Regions from separate parts of the Nocardioides sp. LML1-1-1.1 genome, predicted to be linked through region 2. Evidence: riboswitches for the same ligand, from Rfam matches in the RefSeq annotation. Region 2 holds a riboswitch; the other holds the start of a gene.

Region 1 (9,537 bases), on a different contig from region 2:
GTGGAAGGAGAACGGCGGGTAGGTGCCCTCGGTGCCGACCTTGACGACCCGGCCGTCGTCCTCGGCCCCCGCCGGGGCCGGGAGCAGCGTCAGGCAGCACAGCACCAGACCCAGCAGCACGGGCAGTCCCCTGGTCCACCGCCGCTGTCGTGACCCTCGTCGTCGCATGTGCCCTCTCCTCGGCTCGTCCGGACGACCAGCGACCTTATATGAGTCGTTCGGTGGACTTTGGTTCGCGGTAGCGTGCGGCCCCATGAACGCCATCGTCGCGCCCGATCCCGCCGTACGGAACGCCGCCGCCGAGCGACTCGCCGGGCTGGCGACGCCCGCCGGTGCGCTGGGCCGGCTCGGCGAGCTCGGCGTGTGGGTCGCGGCCACCCAGGGGCAGTGCCCGCCCGCGCCGCTGGAAGACGTGCGGCTGGTGATCTTCGCCGGTGACCACGGCGTCGCCCAGCACGGCGTCTCGGCCTATCCCCCGGCGATCACGCCGGCCATGGTGCGCACCTTCGTGCTCGGCAAGGCCGGGGTCTCGGCGCTCGCCGCGGCCCACGGCGTCAGCGTGCGGGTGCTCGACATCGGCGTGGACGACGACCTCGAGGGCGTGCCGGCCGACGTCACCGCCCACAAGGTACGACGCGGCTCCGGCGCCCTGCACCTGGAGGACGCGCTCACCGCCGAGGAGACGGCGCGGGCCCTGGAGACCGGCCGCGCGGTGGCCCGCGAGGAGATCACCGCGGGCGCCCAGCTCCTGCTCTCGGGCGACATGGGCATCGGCAACACCACCCCGGCCTCGGCACTGGTCGCCGCCGCGCTCGGCCTCCCGGCCGTCGAGGTGACCGGCCGCGGCACCGGTGTCGACGACACCGCCCTGCTGCACAAGCAGGCCCTCGTCCAGCAGGCGCTCGACCGGGCCGGCGCGCGTCTCGACGACCCGTTCGAGACCCTGCAGGCGGTGGGCAGCGCGGACCTGGCGGCCACCGTCGGCTACCTCGTCGAGGCGGCCGAGCAGGGCGTCCCGGTGCTGCTCGACGGGCTGATGTCGGTGGCCTGCGCCCTGACCGCCGAGCGGATGGCGCCGGGCGCCTCCGCCTGGTTCGCGGCCGGCCACCGCTCGACCGAGCCGGCCCAGTCCCTGGCGCTGGAGAAGCTCGGCCTGGAGCCGGTCCTGGACCTCGGGCTGCGCCTGGGCGAGGGCTCGGGCGCGGTCGCCGCCGTACCGGTGCTGCGCTCGGCGGTCGCCCTCCTGCGCGACGTCGCGCTGCTCGCCGACCTGATGCCGCCGCAGTGAACGTCGCCGTCGGGGGCCGCAGCCTGCGGCTCGCGATCGGGATGCTGACGGCGCTGCGCGTGCCGCCCGTGCTGACGGTGACACCGGGGGTCGCCACGGGGGCGCTGCTCCTCGCGCCCCTGGCGGTGCTCCCCCTGGGCGCCCTGGTGGCCGGAGTGGTGTGGGGTGGCCAGGAGCTGGACCTGCCACCGCTCGCCGTCGCCTTCGCCGCGCTCGCCCTGCTCGCCGTCGGCAGCCGGGCGCTGCACCTCGACGGGCTCTCCGACGTCGCGGACGGGCTGACGTCGTCGTACGACCGGGAGCGCTCGCTCACCGTGATGAAGTCCGGCACGGCGGGTCCGGCGGGCGCGGCAGCCCTGGTCCTCGTGCTCGGCGCCCAGGCCGCGGGCCTGGCGGGAACGGAGCCCTGGGTGGCCGGTGCCGCGGTGTGCGCCTCGCGGGCGGCGCTGTGGATCACCTGCTGCAGGCTCGCGCCGCCGGCCCGCGAGGACGGGCTGGGCGTGACCTTCACCCGGCGGGTCCCGGTCCTGGTCGCGCTGCTCGGCTGGGCCGCGCTCGCCGGGCTGGCCGTCCTCGTCGACCCGGTCCGGGGGCCGGTGACGGTGGCGGTCACGGGGTCACTCGTGGCGGCGCTGACCTGGCACACCGTCCGGCGCTTCGGGGGCGTCACCGGCGACGTGTTCGGCGCCGCGATCGAGATCGCCCTCGCGGCTCTGCTCGTCGGTGCCGCGGGCCTCTAGAGACGCAGCACGCGGCCGGCGACGACCAGGTGCACCTCGTCGCACGCCTCGGCGACCCGCTGGTTGACCGTGCCGAGCAGGTCGCGGAACAGCCGCCCCGACCGCTCGACCGGTACGACGCCGAGCCCCACCTCGTTCGTCACCAGCACCACCGGCACGGTGGCGCCCGCGAGGGCCGCGGCGATCGCGTCCACCTGGGCGAGGACGTGCCCCTCGACCTCGCCGACCGGCGCCTCCCACATCCCGGCCGCGTCGACCACCGCGGTCAGCCAGGTGCCGAGGCAGTCGACGAGCACCGGGCCGTTCGCCGCGGCGAGCACGCCGGCCACGTCCTGGGTCTCCGCCGTGCGCCAGGTGGTGGGCCGGCGGGCCTGGTGGGCGGCGATCCGCGCCGCCCAGTCGGCGTCGTCGTAGCGGGGGCCGGCGGCGACGTAGGTGACGTCGGGCGAGTCGGCGAGCAGCGACTCGGCGTGGCGGGACTTGCCGGAGCGGACGCCGCCGGTGACCAGGACCTTCACGCGACCTCGAAGGCGACCTTGCGGGCGGTGACGTCGGCGCTGACCAGGCGGGCGGTGACGTCCTCGCCGAGCGGCAGCGGCTTGGCCGAGCGGACCGGCGCCTCGACGCCGACCTCGGCCAGCATGACCACGCCCTCGCCGGGCGCGTCCTCACGGACGCTGGTGACGACGCCCGCGAAGTCCTGGCCGACCCGGTCGGCGAGGATCGCGGCCTCCAGCAGGTCGAGCACCGCGCGCTCGTAGGAGCCGGCGCGCCGTCCGGACTCCTGCAGCTCCTTCGGCAGGCCCGGCAGCGCGGCCTTCACCCAGTCCGGCACGGGGGTGCCGGCGCAGATCGCGACGCACACCTCGCCGGCGTACCGGTCGCCGAGGCGGCGCAACGGAGCGGTGACGTGGGCGTACTCCGCGGCGATCGCGGAGTGCCGGGTCTGCTCGGGGAGCTCGCCGTCGAAGGCTGCGTAGCCGCTGCCGCGCAGCAGCCGGGTGCAGGCCACGACCATCGCCTGGTGGGCGGGCTTCGAGGGGTCGAGCGAGCGGATGAACGCCGGGTAGTCGAGGTCGTCGGGCCAGGAGATCCGCAGGCCCTTGGCGACCCGGCGCAGGCGGGCGACGTCGCGTGGGTCGGCGGGCGGCAGCGTCCGGAGCAGGCCGATCTTCGCGCCGACCATCAGCGAGGCGGCGCCGATGCCGGTGAGCAGCGAGATCTGCGCGTTCCACTGCTCCACCGGGAGCTGCTGGCGGAACACCAGGCGGAAGCCGCCGTCGGCCTCGTCGACCTCCTGCTCCGGCAGCGGGAGCGAGACACCGCCGCGGTCGACCTCCTGCTGCTCGCGCAGCCTGCCCACCTCCCGCAGCAGCACCAGCACGTCGCCGGCGGTGCCGTCGTCGAGCGCCTCCTGCGCCTCGACGTAGGACCAGCGAGCGGTGGAGCGGACCTTGGCCCGCTCGACCGAGACCTTGCCCAGGGCGCCGGCGGCGTCGACCTCGATGGTCCACAGCAGCGCCGGGCGGACCTGCTCGGGCAGCAGCGAGGCGGCGTCCTCGGACAGCGCCGGCGGGTGCAGCGGGATGCGGGTGCCGGCGCCGTAGAGCGTCTCCCCGCGCCGATGCGCCTCCTCGTCGACCGGGTCGCCGGGACGGACGAAGGCGGCGACGTCGGCGATGGCGTAGTGGACGACGTACCCGTCGCCCGCCTTCTCGATGTGCACGGCCTGGTCCAGGTCCATCGAGCCCTCGGGGTCGATCGTGATGAACGGCAGGTCGGTCCGGTCGAGGTCCGGGAGCACCGCACCGGCGGCGGCACGCTCGGCGGCGGCCTCGACCTCGGCGGGGAAGCCGTCGGGGAGCTCGAGCTCGCGGGCGATCGCCCGCAGCCCCTCCTGCACCTCCGGAGAGCTCGCCTTGACCCGGACCACGACGTTGCTGGGCATGACCTCGACCCTATCCTTGCCCGGTGCTGATCCTGCTGCCGCCGAGCGAGGGCAAGTCCGTTCCGTCGCGGGGCAAGTCGCTCGATCTCGCCGCGCTCTCCTCCCCCGCGCTGACCGCCGCGCGCACCGAGGTGCTCGACGCGCTGGTCACCCTGTGCCGCGAGGACCCCGACAAGGCGGCCGCCGTGCTCGGCCTGTCCGCCGGGCAGCGCGACCTCGTCGAGCGCAACGCCGACCTGCCGGACGCGCCCACCGCGCGGGCCGACCGCATCTACACCGGCGTCCTGTACGACGCGCTCGACGTCGAGACCCTCTCCGCGGCGGCCAAGCGTCGCGCGACCTCCCGGCTCGGCGTGGCGTCCAGCCTGTTCGGCCTGGTCCGGCTCGGGGACCGCATCCCGTCGTACCGGCTCTCGGGGGACGTCAGCCTGCCCGCCCTCGGCCCGGTGGCCGGGGTCTGGCGCGAGGCGCTGGCGCCGGTGATGGGCGAGGCGATCGGCAAGGGACTGTTCGTGGACCTGCGCTCGGGGATGTACGCCGCCTTCTGGCGGCCCGGGCCCGACCTGGCGAAGCGGACCGCCACGGTCCGGGTGCTGCACGAGCACCAGGGCACCCGCAAGGTGGTCAGCCACTTCAACAAGGCGACCAAGGGCCGGATCGTGCGCGCCCTGCTGGAGGACGGCGCCGACCCGCGCACGCCCGCCGCGCTCGCGAGCACGCTGGAGCGGCTCGGCTGGACCGTCGAGGTGGGCGCGCCGACGAGGACCGGCACCCAGCTCGACGTGGTCGTCAGCGAGCTCTGAGCGCCGTCGTACCGGACGGAATGGTCGTGAGATCGCCTGATCCACGACCATTTCGTCCGGTACGACGGGCGAGAGTCACCAGCGTCCGGTGTCGCGCAACGTGCGGCGGCCGGGCGCGAGCGCGTTGAAGAAGCGCAGCGAGCCACGCCGCTCCCCGGTGCGCGGGTCGGGGTAGAACGCGATCACCGAGACCGCCGCGGGCGCGAGCTCCATCCGGAAGAGCGCGTCGAGCGGCGCCTCCATCACGTGCGCGACGAGGGTCTTGATCGGGGTCACGTGGCTGACCACCACCACCGTCCGGCCGGCGTGCTCGTCGAGCAGCCGGTCGAGCCCGGCGAGCACCCGCTCGCGGACCTCGAGGAAGGACTCACCGCCCGGCGGCGCGACGGCCATGTCGGCGAACCACGCCTCCATCCGCTCCTGGTCGCGCTCGGCGACCTCGGTGAAGGTCATCCCGTCCCACTCGCCGAACTCCATCTCGGCGAAGCCCGGCTCCTCGGTGAGCGGCAGGCCGAGCGCGCTCGCGACCGCCTCCGCCGTCTCGCGGGTACGACGGACCGGGGAGGTCACCACCGCGTCGATGCTCTCCTTCAGCTCGACCAGCCACGCGGCCACCTCGGCCGCCTGCTCGCGGCCCTCCTCCGACAGGGCGGGGTTGTCGCCGCCGAGCCCGCCCGAGAAGCGACGCCCGGTGGTGTGCGGGGTGACGCCGTGGCGGACCAGCACGATCGTGGTCGGCTCCCCCGGACCGGTCGCGGGCGAGGACGCCTCCTCCGCGGCGGACTCCGGAGCGTCGGCGACGCCGTCGCCGGGCAGGCTGACGCCGTCTCGGACGCCGTCGAGCGCCTCGTTCGCCAGCCGGTCGGCGTGGGCGTTCTCGGCGCGCGGGACCCAGGTGTAGGTCGTGCCCTCCGGCGCGATCGCGGCCGCCTCGGCCGCCAGGACCTTCATGTCGGCGTGCTTGATCTTCCAGCGCCCCGACATCTGCTCGACGACGAGCTTGGAGTCCATCCGCACCTCGACGACCGCACCCGGCGCGTGCTCGACGGCGAGCGCGAGGCCGGCGACGAGGCCGGAGTACTCCGCCACGTTGTTGGTCGCCACCCCGATCGTCCGGGCGTCCTCGGCGAGCACGGCGCCGCTCGCGGCGTCACGCAGCACGGCGCCGTACGACGCCGGGCCGGGGTTGCCGCGCGAGCCGCCGTCGGCCTCGACGACGACCCGGCGCGTCACAGCCCGCTCTCGGGCGTGCGGACCAGGATCCGCTGGCACTCCTCGTGCCGGACCACCGTGTCCGCGGACAGCGCCCGGATCTCGGCGAGCTCACCGGCGTCGAGGGCCAACTGGCAGCCGCCGCACTGGCGGGCGCGCAGGGCACCGACGGCGACCCCGCCCTTGCTGGCGCGCAGCCGGTCGTAGAGCGCGAGGAGGTCGGCCGGGATGTCGGCGACGATCGGGTCGCGGCGGGTGCTGACGGCGAGGATCTCGGCGTCCAGCTCTCCGGCCTTCTCGTCGCGCGCGGTGGTCAGCGCGCCCAGCTCGGTGTCGATCTCCTCGAGGGCCGCGGTCAGCTCGGCGAGCGCGGCCTGCGCCTCCTCGAGCTGTTCCATCACCTCCAGCTCCTCGTCCTCCAGGGTGGAGATCCGGCGCTCCAGCGAGGCCAGCTCGTGCTGCATCCGCTCCAGCGCCTTGGGGTCGGCGATGGCACCGGAGTCCATCCGGTCCCGGTCACGCGTACGACGCGCCTTGACCTGCTCCACGTCGGCGTCCGCCTTGGCCTGGGCCGCGGTGAGGTCGTCCACGACGATGCGCTGGTCGCGCAGCCGGCCGTCGACGTCACCGCGGCGACCGAGCAGCTCCTTGATCTGCGCGGCCTGCGGCGGGTTGGCCCGCACGTGCCGGAGCTGGTCGACCTGGGAGTCGAGGGCCTGGAGGTCGAGCAGGCGGAGCTGGGCGGCGGGGTCGGCGTTCACAGGTGCATTGTCCAAGGATCGGTGACGATCTCGCTCACCCGGGTGTCGACCGCGTCGCCGAGGGCGTCGGTCAGGCGTCGCGCGACGACGGGCAGCCAGGTCCACTCGGCCGCCCAGTGGGAGACGTCGACGAGTGCCGGGCCGCCCTTCTCGGTGAACTCCGCGGCCGGGTGGTGGCGCAGGTCGCTGGTGACGTAGGCGTCCACGTCGAGCCCGGCGACCCGGTCGAGCAGGAAGTCGCCGGCGCCGCCGCAGACCGCGACACGTCGTACCGGCCGGTCCGGGTCCCCCGCCACCCGTACGCCGGCCGCCGTGGTCGGCAGCGCGGCCGAGATGGTGCCCGCGAGCTCGGCGAGGGTCACCTGGGGAAGGCTGCCGATCCGGCCGGTGCCGGTGGCGGCGAGCCCGGGGTCGGCGACCTCGACGACGTCGTAGGCCGGCTCCTCGTAGGGGTGCGCGGCGAGCAGGGCGCGGACCACCTCGCCGCGGACCGCACGGTCGAGGACCACCTCGATCCGCACCTCCTCGACGGTCGCCAGCTCACCGACGGTGCCGACCATCGGCTCCGCGCCCTCCAGCGGGCGGAACCGGCCCTCGCCGGGCGCGCTGGTGAACGAGGCGAAGTCGTAGTCGCCGATCCGGCCGGCACCGGCCTCGGCCATCGCGGCCCGCACGGGCGCGGCGGCGTCGGCGGGCACGAAGACGGTGACCTTGTCGCGCGGACCGCCAGGCGCGGGGAGGATCGGGGCGAGGTCGGTGAGCCCGATCGCCAGGGCGAGCGCCTCCGAGACCCCGCCCACGGCCTGGTCGGCGTTCGTGTGCGCGGTCAGCAGCGCCGTACCGGCCTTGGTCAGGGTGTGCAGGGTGCGCCCCTTGGGCGTGGTCGCCGCGACGCCGTGCACCGGCTTGAGGAAGAGCGGGTGGTGCACGACGAGCAGGTCGGCCTTCCAGTCGGCGGCCTCCTCGGCGACCGCCGGCGTCGGGTCGACGGCGAGCAGCACCTTCTTCACCGGCTGGGCCGGGTCGCCGGCGACGAGGCCGACGGCGTCCCAGGAGTCGGCGGTGGCCGGTGGGTACCAGCCGTGGACCAGGTCGACGACGTCCTCGAGCGCGGGCATGTCGGCCAGGCTAGCGGGGCCGTTGGTAGTGTGCGGCTGCCAGTCGACCTCCCCGGAGGTCAGGGAACCCGGTGCGAGTCCGGGACTGACGCGCAGCGGTGTGGGTGACGGGCGGAGCACGACGTCACTGGACCCTCCGGGGCCTGGGAAGACGCTCCGCACCGGATGATCCCGAGTCCGAAGACCTGCTGGCCCTTGCGACGTACCGCTCGCGAGGTCGTGAGGGGAGATCGCGAGGATCCCCGGCCTCGAAGGACCACACATGGCGCGCAGCCGACCGGACCGGTGCCCGGGCATCGTGCACCCGTGGCCGGCCGACGACGGTGGCCTGGTGCGGATCCGGGTCCCCGGCGGCCGAGTGGCGCTCTCCGCGCTGCGCGCGCTGGCGGAGGTCGCCGCCGAGTACGGTGACGGCCGGGTCCGGCTGACCGGCCGCGCGAACCTGCAGGTCCGGGCGATGCCGCTGACCGGCGACCGTCTCGCCGACGAGGCACTGGCCGCGCTGGAGGCGACCGGGTTGCTCCCCTCACGTGCCCACGACCGGGTCCGCAACGTGCTGGCCTCCCCCCAGACCGGGTACGCCGGCGGCCGCGCCGACCTGGGCCCGGTGGTGGCCGCGCTCGATGCGCTGCTGCTCGGCGACGAGGGGCTGGCCGGCCTGCCGGGCCGCTTCCTGTTCACCCTCGACGACGGCCGCGGCGACCTCGCCGACCGGCACAAGGACCTCGGCCTGGTCGCGCTCGACCGCGAGAGCGCCCAGCTCCGCGTCGGCGAGGGCTGGGGCGAGGTCGTCGCGCTGGCCGAGGCCGCGGACGCGCTCGCCGGTCTCGCCCGCGCCTTCCTGTCCGCCCGCGGCACCGGTCCGGCCGCGGCCTGGCACGTGGACGAGCTGCCCGCTCCCCTGGCGCCGGCCCGCGCTCCGGAGCCCGGCGCGGACGTCCGCGGCGAGCCGCTGCCGTTCGGCCCGGTGGCCGGCGGCGAGCACGTGCCGGTCGGCGAGGACGGGCTGACGTCCGCCGACCTCGCCGGCTGGCGAGCCGAGACCGTCGTCGTGACCCCGTGGCACGGCGTCCTGATCCCCGAGCCGTCCCCCGAGGAGACCTCATGACCGACCTGACCGCTCCCCCGCGTCGGTACGACTACATCGCCGACGGGCCGGCGATCTACGTCGACTCCTTCGCCACGATCCGCCGCGAGTCGGACCTGTCCGGGGTTCCGGCGGACGCGGAGAAGGTCGCCGTCCGGATGATCCACGGCAGCGGCCAGACCGACCTGGTCCGCGACCTCGTCGTCCACCCCCGGCTGGCCGAGGCCGGCCGTGCCGCGCTCGCCGCGGGCGCGCCGATCCTCTGCGACGCCCGGATGGTCGCGATGGGCATCACCGCCGGCCGCCTGCCCGCGGACAACCCGGTGCACTGCTTCCTCACCGACGAGCGGGTCCCCGCGCTGGCGGAGCAGTGGTCGACCACGCGCACCGCGGCGGCGGTCTCGCTGTGGACGCCGTACCTCGACGGCGCCGTCGTCGCGATCGGCAACGCTCCGACCGCGCTCTTCCACCTGCTGGAGATGATCCTCGACGGCGCGCCGCGCCCGGCCGCGATCGTCGGCTGCCCGGTCGGCTTCATCGGGGCCGCGGAGTCCAAGGACGCACTGGCCGCCTTCGCCGA
Region 2 (9,537 bases):
CAGCATCGCCCCGCGCCGGGTGTCGGTCTTCAGCTCGAGCCCGATCTGCTCCTCCGTCGGCGTGATCAGCTCCAGGCGCAGCCGCAGCGGCTCCTCGGTGTGCACGACGAGGACGAGCGGGATGACGACCTCGGCGTTGAAGTTCAGCCGGTCGAGCGGCAGCTCCAGCTGGAAGACGACGCTGATCGGCAGGTCGATGGCGTACGTCAGCAGCGGCGCCCCGACGACCTCCTCGCCGGTCGTCGGCCGGAACCGCCCGACGAAGCTGACGCTCGCGAACGCCCGGCCCGGCCCGGCGCCGATCGGCCCGAGCGCGATCTGGTCGCCGAGGACCTGGTCGATCGTGTGCAGGATGCGGTCGCGGTGCAGCACCCGCCGCACCCAGTTGACCCCGAACAGCTCGTACGACGGTGGGCTGGCCACCTCCGTCACCACGTCGACCACGTCTCCCCTCGCGTCGGTCGGCCTGGCGCATCGGAAACCCGCGTCAGGACTGACGATTCTCGACCATCCTGCCCTACCCGGCGCGCTCGGGGGCGTCCTTCGCACCAACCGGGCATGATGATGCCGATGGAGCTCACCGTGGGCATCTGCGAGGACGACCCGGCCCTTCGACGGGCGCTGCGGGGCGCCCTCACGCTGGCCGGGCACACCGCGGTGGTGGCCCACACCGGCGCCGAGGCGCTGCACCTGTTCGGCGAGGACCGTGCGCTCGACGTCATCGTGATGGACATCGGGCTCCCCGACGCCGATGGCCGCGACGTGTGCCAGGCGCTCAAGACGGCGGGCCAGGAGGCGCCGGTGCTCTTCCTGACGGCGTACGGCGCCGTGCACGACCGGCTCGCCGGGTTCGGTGCCGGCGGCGACGACTTCGTCGCGAAGCCCTTCGACGTCAAGGAGCTGATGGCACGGATCGCCGTGCTCGGGCGCCGCGGGCGCCAGCTCGCCGTACGACGCGACGACAGCGGCCTGGTCCTCGACCCGACCACCCACTCGCTGCGCACCGACCGCGGCGAGGTGGCGCTGTCGCCCACCGAGTTCCGCATGCTCGCCGCGGTCACCGCCCGCCCCGGCGAGGTGGTCCGGCGCGCCGCCGTGGTCGCCGCGGCCTGGCCAGACGGCGCGATGGTCAGCGAGAACACCGTGGACTCGCTGATGCGCCGGGTGCGCTCCAAGCTGGCCGAGGCCGGGGCGAGCGCGCAGGTGGAGACCGTGCGCGGCGTGGGCTACCGGTTGACGGTGGGCGGAGCCGGATGAGCCGCCCAACGGCGCGAGCCCGCTCCTTCCGCGCTCAGCTCGTCGTGCTCACCGCCGCGGTCACCGCGCTCGGCGTCGTGGTCCTGACGATCGTCGTCCAGATCGTGCTCGAGGGCGCCACCGGCCGCAGTGTCGACACCGTGCTGGAGGACCGCACCGAGGCCGTGATCAGCTCGGCCACCAGCGGCGCCGGCGGCCGGCTCGTGGTCCCCGACTCCCGGCTCGACGCCGGCGTGGCCGTCTACGACGACACCGGCCGCCTGGTGGCGGGCAGCGCCCCGAGCGCCGACGCCGCGCAGTACGCCGCCCTGGCCACCACGGCCAGAGCCCGCACCGTCGAGCCGCCCGGCACCGAGGAGCGGCGGATCCGCGCCAAGCCCTTCCGCACGTCCGCCGGCGCCCGCGGCGTGGTCGTGGTGACGGAGCGGATGGCGCCGTACGAGCGGGGCGAACGGCTCGCGCTGCTCGTGTGCGTCGGCGCGGGCGGGCTGATGATCGTGCTCGCCGCGGGGCTCGCGCTGTGGGTGAGCCGCCGCGCGCTGGCGCCGGTGGTGGCGATGACCCGATCTGCCGACGACTGGAGCGAGCACGACCTCGGGATGCGCTTCGACCCCGGCCCCGGTGGCAACGAGCTCGCGACGCTGGGCCGGACCCTGGACCGCCTGCTGGAGCGGGTCGCCCACGCGATCCGCTCCGAGCAGCGGCTCACCTCCGAGCTGGCGCACGAGCTGCGGACCCCGCTGACCGCCGTACGGCTCAACGTGGACCTGCTGCTGCTCGACCCGGACCTGACGCCGGACACCCGGGAGCGGGTCCAGGAGGTGCAGGACGCCGCCCGGCGGATGGCGAGCGCGATCGAGAGCCTCCTCGAGCTGGCCCGGACCGCGTCCAGCCAGGCGATGTCCGGCTCGTGCCTCCTGGTCGAGGCGGTCGCCGAGGCGCTCGGGCCCGGGGACCACGCGGGCGTCGCGGTGGACGTCGCCCCGGCACTGCGCGTGCTGCTGCCGCCCGCGCTCGCGGCGCGCGCCATCGCGCCCGTCCTCGACAACGCCCGGCGGCTCGCCGGCCACACGGTGGTCTCCGCGGGTCTGCACCGCCCCGGTTTCCTCGCCCTGTACGTCGACGACGACGGCCCCGGCATCGGACCCGCCGAGCGGGAGCGGGTCTTCGAGCCGGGCCGCACCACCGGCACGGGCGCCGGGCTGGGCCTGCCGCTGTCGCGGCGGATCGCGCGCAGCATGGGCGGCGACGTGACGGTCGGCGACGGCCCGCTCGCCACCCGGCTGGTGATCACCCTGCCCACGCCGTAACGGCGCCGGCACAGTCAGGTCCGTGGCAGGTTCGGCGCCCGATCCTCGGTGCCATGACCACCACGCCCCTGCGCCGCGCGGCGCCGATGCTCAGCAAGGTCCCCGAGGTCACCGTCTGGTTCTGGATCATCAAGATCCTCTGCACCACGGTCGGTGAGAGCTTCGCCGACTACATCAACGAGACGCTCGGCTTCGGCCTGGTGCCCACCGCTGTCCTCTTCACGGTGGTCTTCGTCGCCGTGCTCGCCGTGCAGATGCGGCTGCGCGCCTACGTCCCCGCGGCCTACTGGCTGACCGTGGTCGTCGTGAGCGTCACCGGGACGCTCTACACCGACATCCTGACCGACCGGCTCGGCGTCCCGCTGTGGATCAGCAGCACCGTCTTCGCCGTCCTGCTGGCCGCGGTGTTCGGTGCCTGGTACGCCCGCGAGCGGACCCTGTCGATCCACAGCATCGACACCACCCCACGCGAGAGCTGGTACTGGCTCGCGGTCCTGGTCACCTTCGCCCTCGGCACCGCCACCGGCGACTGGACCCTCCAGCTGACCGGCTGGGCGCCGGGCCAGTCCGTGCTGCTGCCGCTGACGCTCATCGCGCTGGTGACCGGGCTCTGGCGCTTCGGTGCCAACGCGGTGCTGTCCTTCTGGCTGGCCTACATCCTGACCCGCCCGCTGGGCGCCAACATCGGCGACTGGCTGGCCACCCCGGCCAAGGACCACGGCCTGGGGCTGGGCACCTTCGGCACCAGCCTGGTCTTCCTCGGCGCGATCCTCGCCTGCGTCGTCTACCTGTCCCTGAGCCGGGCCGACGTGGTGGAGGAGCAGGCGGCCCCGACGGCACCGGTCACCTCCGAGCACCGGCAGCGGATCTCCCTGGCCGTGCTCGGCCTCGCAGCGGTCGCCACCTGCGGCGTCCTGGGCTGGGCCCACAGCCAGCCGCACCAGGACGCCCTCGCCGCCGAGGAGGGAGCCGCGCCGACCTGCTCCGGCCCGGGCACGCACGTCGCCGCGGCCTCGGCGTTCCCCGCGGCCGACCTGCGCCGCTTCCGGACGATCACCCAGGACACGCTGAGCCGGGTCCGCTCCGGTGACCGGTCGGGGGCCTCCGCGCGCGCGACGGACCTGGAGACCGCCTGGGACGACGCGCAGGACCGTTTGGTGGCGAAGGACTGCACCACCTGGACGTACGTCGACCACGAGGTCGACGCGGTGCTCACCGCGGTCCGCGCGTCCTCCCCCGACGAGCAGGCGGAGACCGGCGCCCTGACGACGCTGATCGGCACGCTCGGATGAGTCCCGACGGACTGGGCCGGCCCGCCACCCACTGGGCCGCCGGGCACGGCCTGGTGCCCGTCCTGCACGCGGTGGAGGTCGCCTTCGCCCAGCCCGTGCTGGTCGCGGTCGCGGTGCTCGTCGCCGGGCTCCTCACGGCACGGCGGGCCTGGGGGGCCGCCGCGCTCGTGGGCGGCTCGACGGCCGGCACCGTGGTGGCGACGGCCGTGCTCAAGGCGGTCGTCGGCCGCCCACGCCCGGACTGGCAGGTCGCCGCGCACGCGGTCCACACCCCGGCCTTCCCCTCCGGCCACACCTCCGGGGTGACGGCGCTGGTGCTGGCGCTGCTGGTGGCGACCGGGCGCCGTGGCGGGACCGCGGTGGCGGGGGCGCTGACCGTGCTGCTGGTCGCGGCGGACCGGGTCCTGCTCGGCCGGCACTACCCCAGCGACGTGGCCGGCGGGATGGTGCTCGGCGTGCTCTCCGTCGGTGCCTCGGTGCTGGTGCTCCGGTTCCTCGCCAGCCGGTGGGCGGCCACCGGGGCGTCCTCGACGAGGTGGTCCCCGACGATCCGACGGGCGCACTCCGGGTCGACCGCGCCGTACCAGGCGTCGTCGGGGTGGACGACCACCAGTGGCGCCTGGTTGCAGGGGAACAGGCAGCCGGTCGCGGTCAGCAGCACGTCGTCGTCGCCGAGCCCGCGCCGGCGCAGCTCGTCGGCCAGCGCCGCCGCGGTCGCGTCCGAGCCGCGCGCCGAGCAGCGTGGTCCGCGGCAGACCAGCACCTGACGGGCGTGCCGGGGCACGTCCTCCCACGCGGGCGAGGTGAGCGGCGCCTCGGACCCGGTCACCGGGCGCTCCGCCACGACCACGGTCACCTCCGGGTGCCGGCGCACCCAGTCGCCCGCGACCCGGCGCAGCCAGGAGCGGGCCGTCGGGGCGCCGAGGCCGAGACCGACGAGCTCGACGGCGGTGACCCCGCACGCGGCCAGCCGGTCGAGCTCGTCGGCCACGGCCGGCGTACCGGCCTGGAGGAAGGCGAGGGTCGCGCCGGTGGCCGCGGCGACGGCACGGAGGTCCTCGACGTGCCGCTCGGCGTCGACGCCGAGCGGCACCAGGACCACCGCGGCGCTCACCGCACCGCCCGCTCGTCGTGCCACACCACGTGCAGCCGGCCCGAGGTCTCGTGCCGCCCGACGCTCGCCTCCACGCCGTAGACGTCCGCGACGAGCGCGGCGCTCAGCACCTCCTCCGGCGGGCCGGCCGCGACCACCCGGCCGTCCCGGAGCACGACCAGGTGGTCGCAGAAGGCCGCGGCCAGGTCGAGGTCGTGCAGCGCGGCGACGACGGTGCGGCCGAGCGCGCGGACGGTGGCCAGGAGGTCGATCTGGTGGGCGAGGTCGAGGTGGTTGGTCGGCTCGTCCAGCATCAGCACGTCGGGCCGCTGGGTCAGCGCGCGGGCGAGCTGGACCCGCTGGCGCTCACCGCCGGACAGCGTCCGCCAGTCCCGGTCGACGAGGTGCTCGATCTCGGCCAGGCGGAGCGCCTCGGCGATCTCGGCGGCGCCCTCGTCGTGCCGGGCCGGCCAGCGCCCGCGGTGCGGGATCCGGCCGAGCTCGACGACCTGGCGCGCGGTGAGCGGCAACCCGGTCGAGGAGTGCTGCTCCAGGACCGCGATCCGGCGGGCCCGCTCGCGCGCGGGCAGCCGGTGCACGTCGTCGCCGTCGAGGTGCACCGCGCCGGCGTCCGCGCGGCGCAGCCCGGCCATCAGGTGCAGCAGCGTGGTCTTCCCCGAGCCGTTCGGCCCGAGCAGCCCGGTGACCGCGCCGGGCGGACAGGTCAGCGCGACGTCGTCGAGGATCGTCCGTCCACGCACGCCCCAGGTGAGGCGGTCCACCGCGATCATCGGGTCCTCGACTCACGCCGCAGCAGCCACGCGAAGACCGGTGCGCCGAGCACCGCGGTCACCACGCCGATCGGGATCTCCTGGCCGTCGACCAGCGAGCGGGCGACGGTGTCCGCGCCGACCATGAGGATCGCGCCGGCGAGCGCGCTCAACGGCAGCAGCCGCCGGTGCAGCGGCCCGCACACCAGCCGTACGACGTGCGGGACGACCAGTCCCACGAAGCCGATCGCGCCCGTGTAGGCCACCAGGCAGGCGGTCAGCAGGGCGGTGCCCACCAGCAGGATCCACCGCACCCGCTCGACCGGTACGCCGAGCGAGGACGCCGATGCGTCGCCGAACGCGAACGCGTCGAGGTCCGCCGCGAAGGCGAGCACCAGCACGGTCGCCAGCAGCACGACGACCAGGAGCACGACCGCGCTGTGCCAGCGCACGCCCGCGAGCGAGCCCATCGTCCAGGCGAGCACCCGCCGGGCGGCGTCCCGCTCGCCGCTGGTCATCACCACGAAGGAGGTGTAGGCGGCGCAGATCTGCCCGACCGCGACGCCCGCCAGCACGGTCCGCGCCGGAGGCAGGTCGCCGCCGCGCCCGGTGGCGAGCACGAGGACCAGGACCAGCGCGACGAGCGCGCCGAGGAAGGCGCCGGCACCCAGCGCCGCGCCGCCGGCGAGCCCGGCCACGCCGACACCGAGGACGATCACGCTGACGGCGCCCACCGTGGCGCCACCGGAGATGCCCAGCAGGTAAGGGTCCGCGAGGTCGTTGCGGGTCAGCGACTGCAGCACCGCGCCCGCGATCGCCAGGCCGGCGCCGGTGGCCGCGGCTCCCAGCACGCGGGGCATCCGCAGCTGCCACACGATCCGGTCGTCGACCACGCTCGCGTCGACCGCGGCGCCGAAGCGGCGCAGCACCACGTCCAGCACGTCGGTCACCGGCACGTGCACCGAGCCGATGCCGACCGCCACCACGACCGCCGCCGCCAGGAGCACCGTCAGCACGGCGCCCAGGGGCCGGGCCGCCAGGGTCATCGCGAGCGCTGCGCGAGCTGCTCGCCCAGGTCCACCGCGCCGTCGGCGAGCCGGACGCCCGGCGTGGTGGCGGAGAACGGCAGCACGACGTACGCCTTCGCCTTCACCGCGCGCAGGTTCTTCAGCACCGGGTCCTTCTCCAGCAGTGCGATCTTCTCCTGCGCGCTCGACCAGCTCGCGTCCGCGAGCACGATCAGGTCGGGATCTGACTTCACGACCCGCTCCCAGCTGACGTCGGCCCAGCCGCCCTTGACGTCGGCGAACACGTTGGTGGCCCCGACGGCGTCGAGGATGAGCTGCGGGCCGCCCTCACCGGCGCCCGCGAAGGCCGCCTTGTCGCCGGAGTCGAACCAGAACACGTCCAGGCCCTTGCCCGGCGCCTGCTGCGCGAGCGCGTCGAGCGCCTTCTCCTGGTCCTCCTCCAGGGCCTCGGCCCGCTCGGGCACGCCGAACACCTCGGCCACCGTCTCGATCTCGTCCCAGACCGCGTCGAACGAGACGTCCGCGCTCGGCTCGTTCTCGCCACACCCGAAGAGCGAGACGAAGGAGCCGATGCCGAGGCCCGTCAGCTCCTTCTGGGAGCCGGCGGCCTCGTCGCCGAACGCGCTGGAGTAGGAGCCGTAGACGAAGTCGGGCTCGGCGGCGAGCAGGGACTCGTGGTCGGGGTACTCCTTCGAGAGCACCTCCACCTCGTCGTACGCCGCCTTCCACTTGGCCGGCACGCTGTCGTCGAGGTACGCCGTGCCGGCCATCCGGTCCTGCAGGCCGAGGGCGAGCATCACCTCGGTGGCGCCCTGGTTCATGGTCACCGCGCGCTCGGGCGGCGCCTCGATGGTGGAGGTGTAGCCACAGCTGGAGGCCTCGACCGGGAACCCGTCCCCGGCCGCCTCCTTCTTCTCGGGCTCGGGCGCTCCGGCGCAGGCGGACAGGGCCAGCGGGAGGGCGAGCAGGGCAGGCAGAAAACGGGGACGACGAGACGTCACGGGTCACTCTTTCGATCCGAGGCTCTTGCGCGAAGCCTGTGTGGGTGGGGTGTGACGCGGACCCCGAGGCCCACGGCCAGCAGGTCTTCGGACTCGGGATCGACCGGACGGAGCGCCTTCCCAGAGCGGCGAATTGCCCGCTCCAGTGGCGTGTTGCCCCGCCCGTCACCCTCACCGCTGCGCGTCAGTCCCGGACTCTCACCGGGTTCCCTGACCCACGATCTTCGTGAGTGCGACTGGCGAGGCGGACGCTAGCACGCCGGGCCCCGCCGGCCCGCCGTGTCCTTCCTCACCCGCGACACGCCGCCCCTACATCTGGTCCCACTTCTCGGGCTCGGCCCTACATATGGTGGCGATGCAGCTGGTTCTCCGACCCACCCGGGCCGGAGAGGCAAGAGGGAACCCGGTGAGAGTCCGGGACTGCCCCGCAGCGGTGAGTGGGAACGACCGCCGTCAACAGCACTGGGCCTCAGGGCCTGGGAAGCGACGGCCAGTAGGAGCGAGCCGGACGCCCACGAGTCCGAAGACCTGCCAGCGCACCGCACCCGCCGGGTGCGGTGGTCCGAGGCCTCGTGGGAAGGCCGACGGCTGGAAGGCGCTGTGCCGTCGACCGCTGTCGTCCCCTCGCGAGCCACGACTCCGAGGGGAGAGACCAGTGACGGTCATCGAGTCACCCACCCGCACCTCCATGCAGGTGCGCAAGCGCAACGGCGAGCACGAGAACGTCGACGTCGCCAAGATCGTCCGGGCGGTCGACCGGGTCAGCGGCGACCTGCCCGACGTCGACCCGATGCGGGTCGCGACCCGCACCATCAGCGGCCTGTACGACGGCGCCACCACCGCCGAGCTGGACCGGCTCTCGATCCAGACGGCCGCCGAGCTGATCGGCGAGGAGCCGGCGTACTCCCGGCTCGCGGCCCGGCTGCTCGCGGGCTACGTCGACAAGGAGATCCGCAACCAGGGCGTGGCCTCGTTCAGCCAGTCCGTCGCGCTCGGGCACGCCGAGGGCGTGATCGGCGACGAGACCGCGGCCTTCGTCAAGGACAACGCCCGCAAGCTCGACTTCGCGATCGACGAGTCCGGCGACCGGCGGTTCGAGTACTTCGGGCTGCGCACCGTCTACGACCGCTACCTGCTGCGTCACCCGACCACCCGGCTGGTGATCGAGACACCGCAGTACTTCCTGCTCCGGGTGGCCTGCGGCCTCTCCCGCACCCCGCAGGAGGCGATCGGCTTCTACCGGCTGATGTCGAGCCTGGCCTACCTGCCGAGCAGCCCGACCCTGTTCAACTCCGGCACCCGGCACACCCAGATGTCCTCCTGCTACCTGGTGGACAGCCCGCGCGACGAGCTGGAGTCGATCTACGCCCGCTACACCCAGGTCGCCCAGCTCTCGAAGTTCGCCGGCGGCATCGGGATCGGCTTCTCCCGCGTCCGTTCGCGCGGCGCGCTGATCCGCGGCACCAACGGCCAGTCCAACGGCATCGTCCCGTTCCTGCGCACCCTCGACTCCTCGGTGGCGGCGGTCAACCAGGGCGGACGGCGCAAGGGCGCGGCGTGCGTCTACCTGGAGCCGTGGCACCCGGACGTGGAGGAGTTCCTGGAGCTGCGCGACAACACCGGCGAGGAGGCCCGTCGTACGCACAACCTCAACCTGGCCAACTGGATCCCCGACGAGTTCATGCGCCGGGTCGAGGCCGACGAGACGTGGTCGCTCGTCGACCCGAACCAGGCGCCCGAGCTGCCCGACCTGTGGGGCGAGGCGTTCGACACGGCGTACCGCCGG

Evidence for each region. A riboswitch is a leader RNA that binds a small molecule or an ion and turns the genes downstream of it on or off. The one in region 2 is predicted to bind cobalamin.
Region 1: linked by a shared signal. The riboswitch ahead of MRBLML1_RS11290 (nitrite reductase) and the one ahead of MRBLML1_RS04335 (ribonucleoside-diphosphate reductase subunit alpha) in region 2 are both predicted to bind cobalamin.

Annotation. Positions count from the first base shown of each region.
Region 1 covers NZ_JBEGHK010000003.1:52,682-62,218, reverse strand. Annotated here, with positions in the region: gene MRBLML1_RS11335 (ABC transporter substrate-binding protein/permease) at 1-120, opposite strand, end outside; gene cobT (nicotinate-nucleotide--dimethylbenzimidazole phosphoribosyltransferase) at 254-1,288, shown strand; gene MRBLML1_RS11325 (adenosylcobinamide-GDP ribazoletransferase) at 1,285-2,028, shown strand; gene cobU (bifunctional adenosylcobinamide kinase/adenosylcobinamide-phosphate guanylyltransferase) at 2,025-2,546, opposite strand; gene MRBLML1_RS11315 (RNB domain-containing ribonuclease) at 2,543-3,976, opposite strand; gene yaaA (peroxide stress protein YaaA) at 4,000-4,779, shown strand; gene MRBLML1_RS11305 (bifunctional RNase H/acid phosphatase) at 4,855-6,012, opposite strand; gene MRBLML1_RS11300 (zinc ribbon domain-containing protein) at 6,009-6,752, opposite strand; gene MRBLML1_RS11295 (Nif3-like dinuclear metal center hexameric protein) at 6,749-7,870, opposite strand; cobalamin riboswitch at 7,894-8,077, shown strand; gene MRBLML1_RS11290 (nitrite reductase) at 8,133-8,978, shown strand; gene MRBLML1_RS11285 (precorrin-8X methylmutase) at 8,975-9,537, shown strand, end outside.
Region 2 covers NZ_JBEGHK010000001.1:878,803-888,339, forward strand. Annotated here, with positions in the region: gene MRBLML1_RS04290 (hypothetical protein) at 1-444, opposite strand, end outside; gene MRBLML1_RS04295 (response regulator transcription factor) at 571-1,257, shown strand; gene MRBLML1_RS04300 (sensor histidine kinase) at 1,254-2,567, shown strand; gene MRBLML1_RS04305 (hypothetical protein) at 2,621-3,859, shown strand; partial or broken gene MRBLML1_RS04310 (phosphatase PAP2 family protein) at 3,856-4,284, shown strand; gene MRBLML1_RS04315 ((2Fe-2S) ferredoxin domain-containing protein) at 4,278-4,973, opposite strand; gene MRBLML1_RS04320 (ABC transporter ATP-binding protein) at 4,970-5,743, opposite strand; gene MRBLML1_RS04325 (FecCD family ABC transporter permease) at 5,740-6,768, opposite strand; gene MRBLML1_RS04330 (ABC transporter substrate-binding protein) at 6,765-7,751, opposite strand; cobalamin riboswitch at 7,813-8,007, opposite strand; cobalamin riboswitch at 8,096-8,301, shown strand; gene MRBLML1_RS04335 (ribonucleoside-diphosphate reductase subunit alpha) at 8,407-9,537, shown strand, end outside.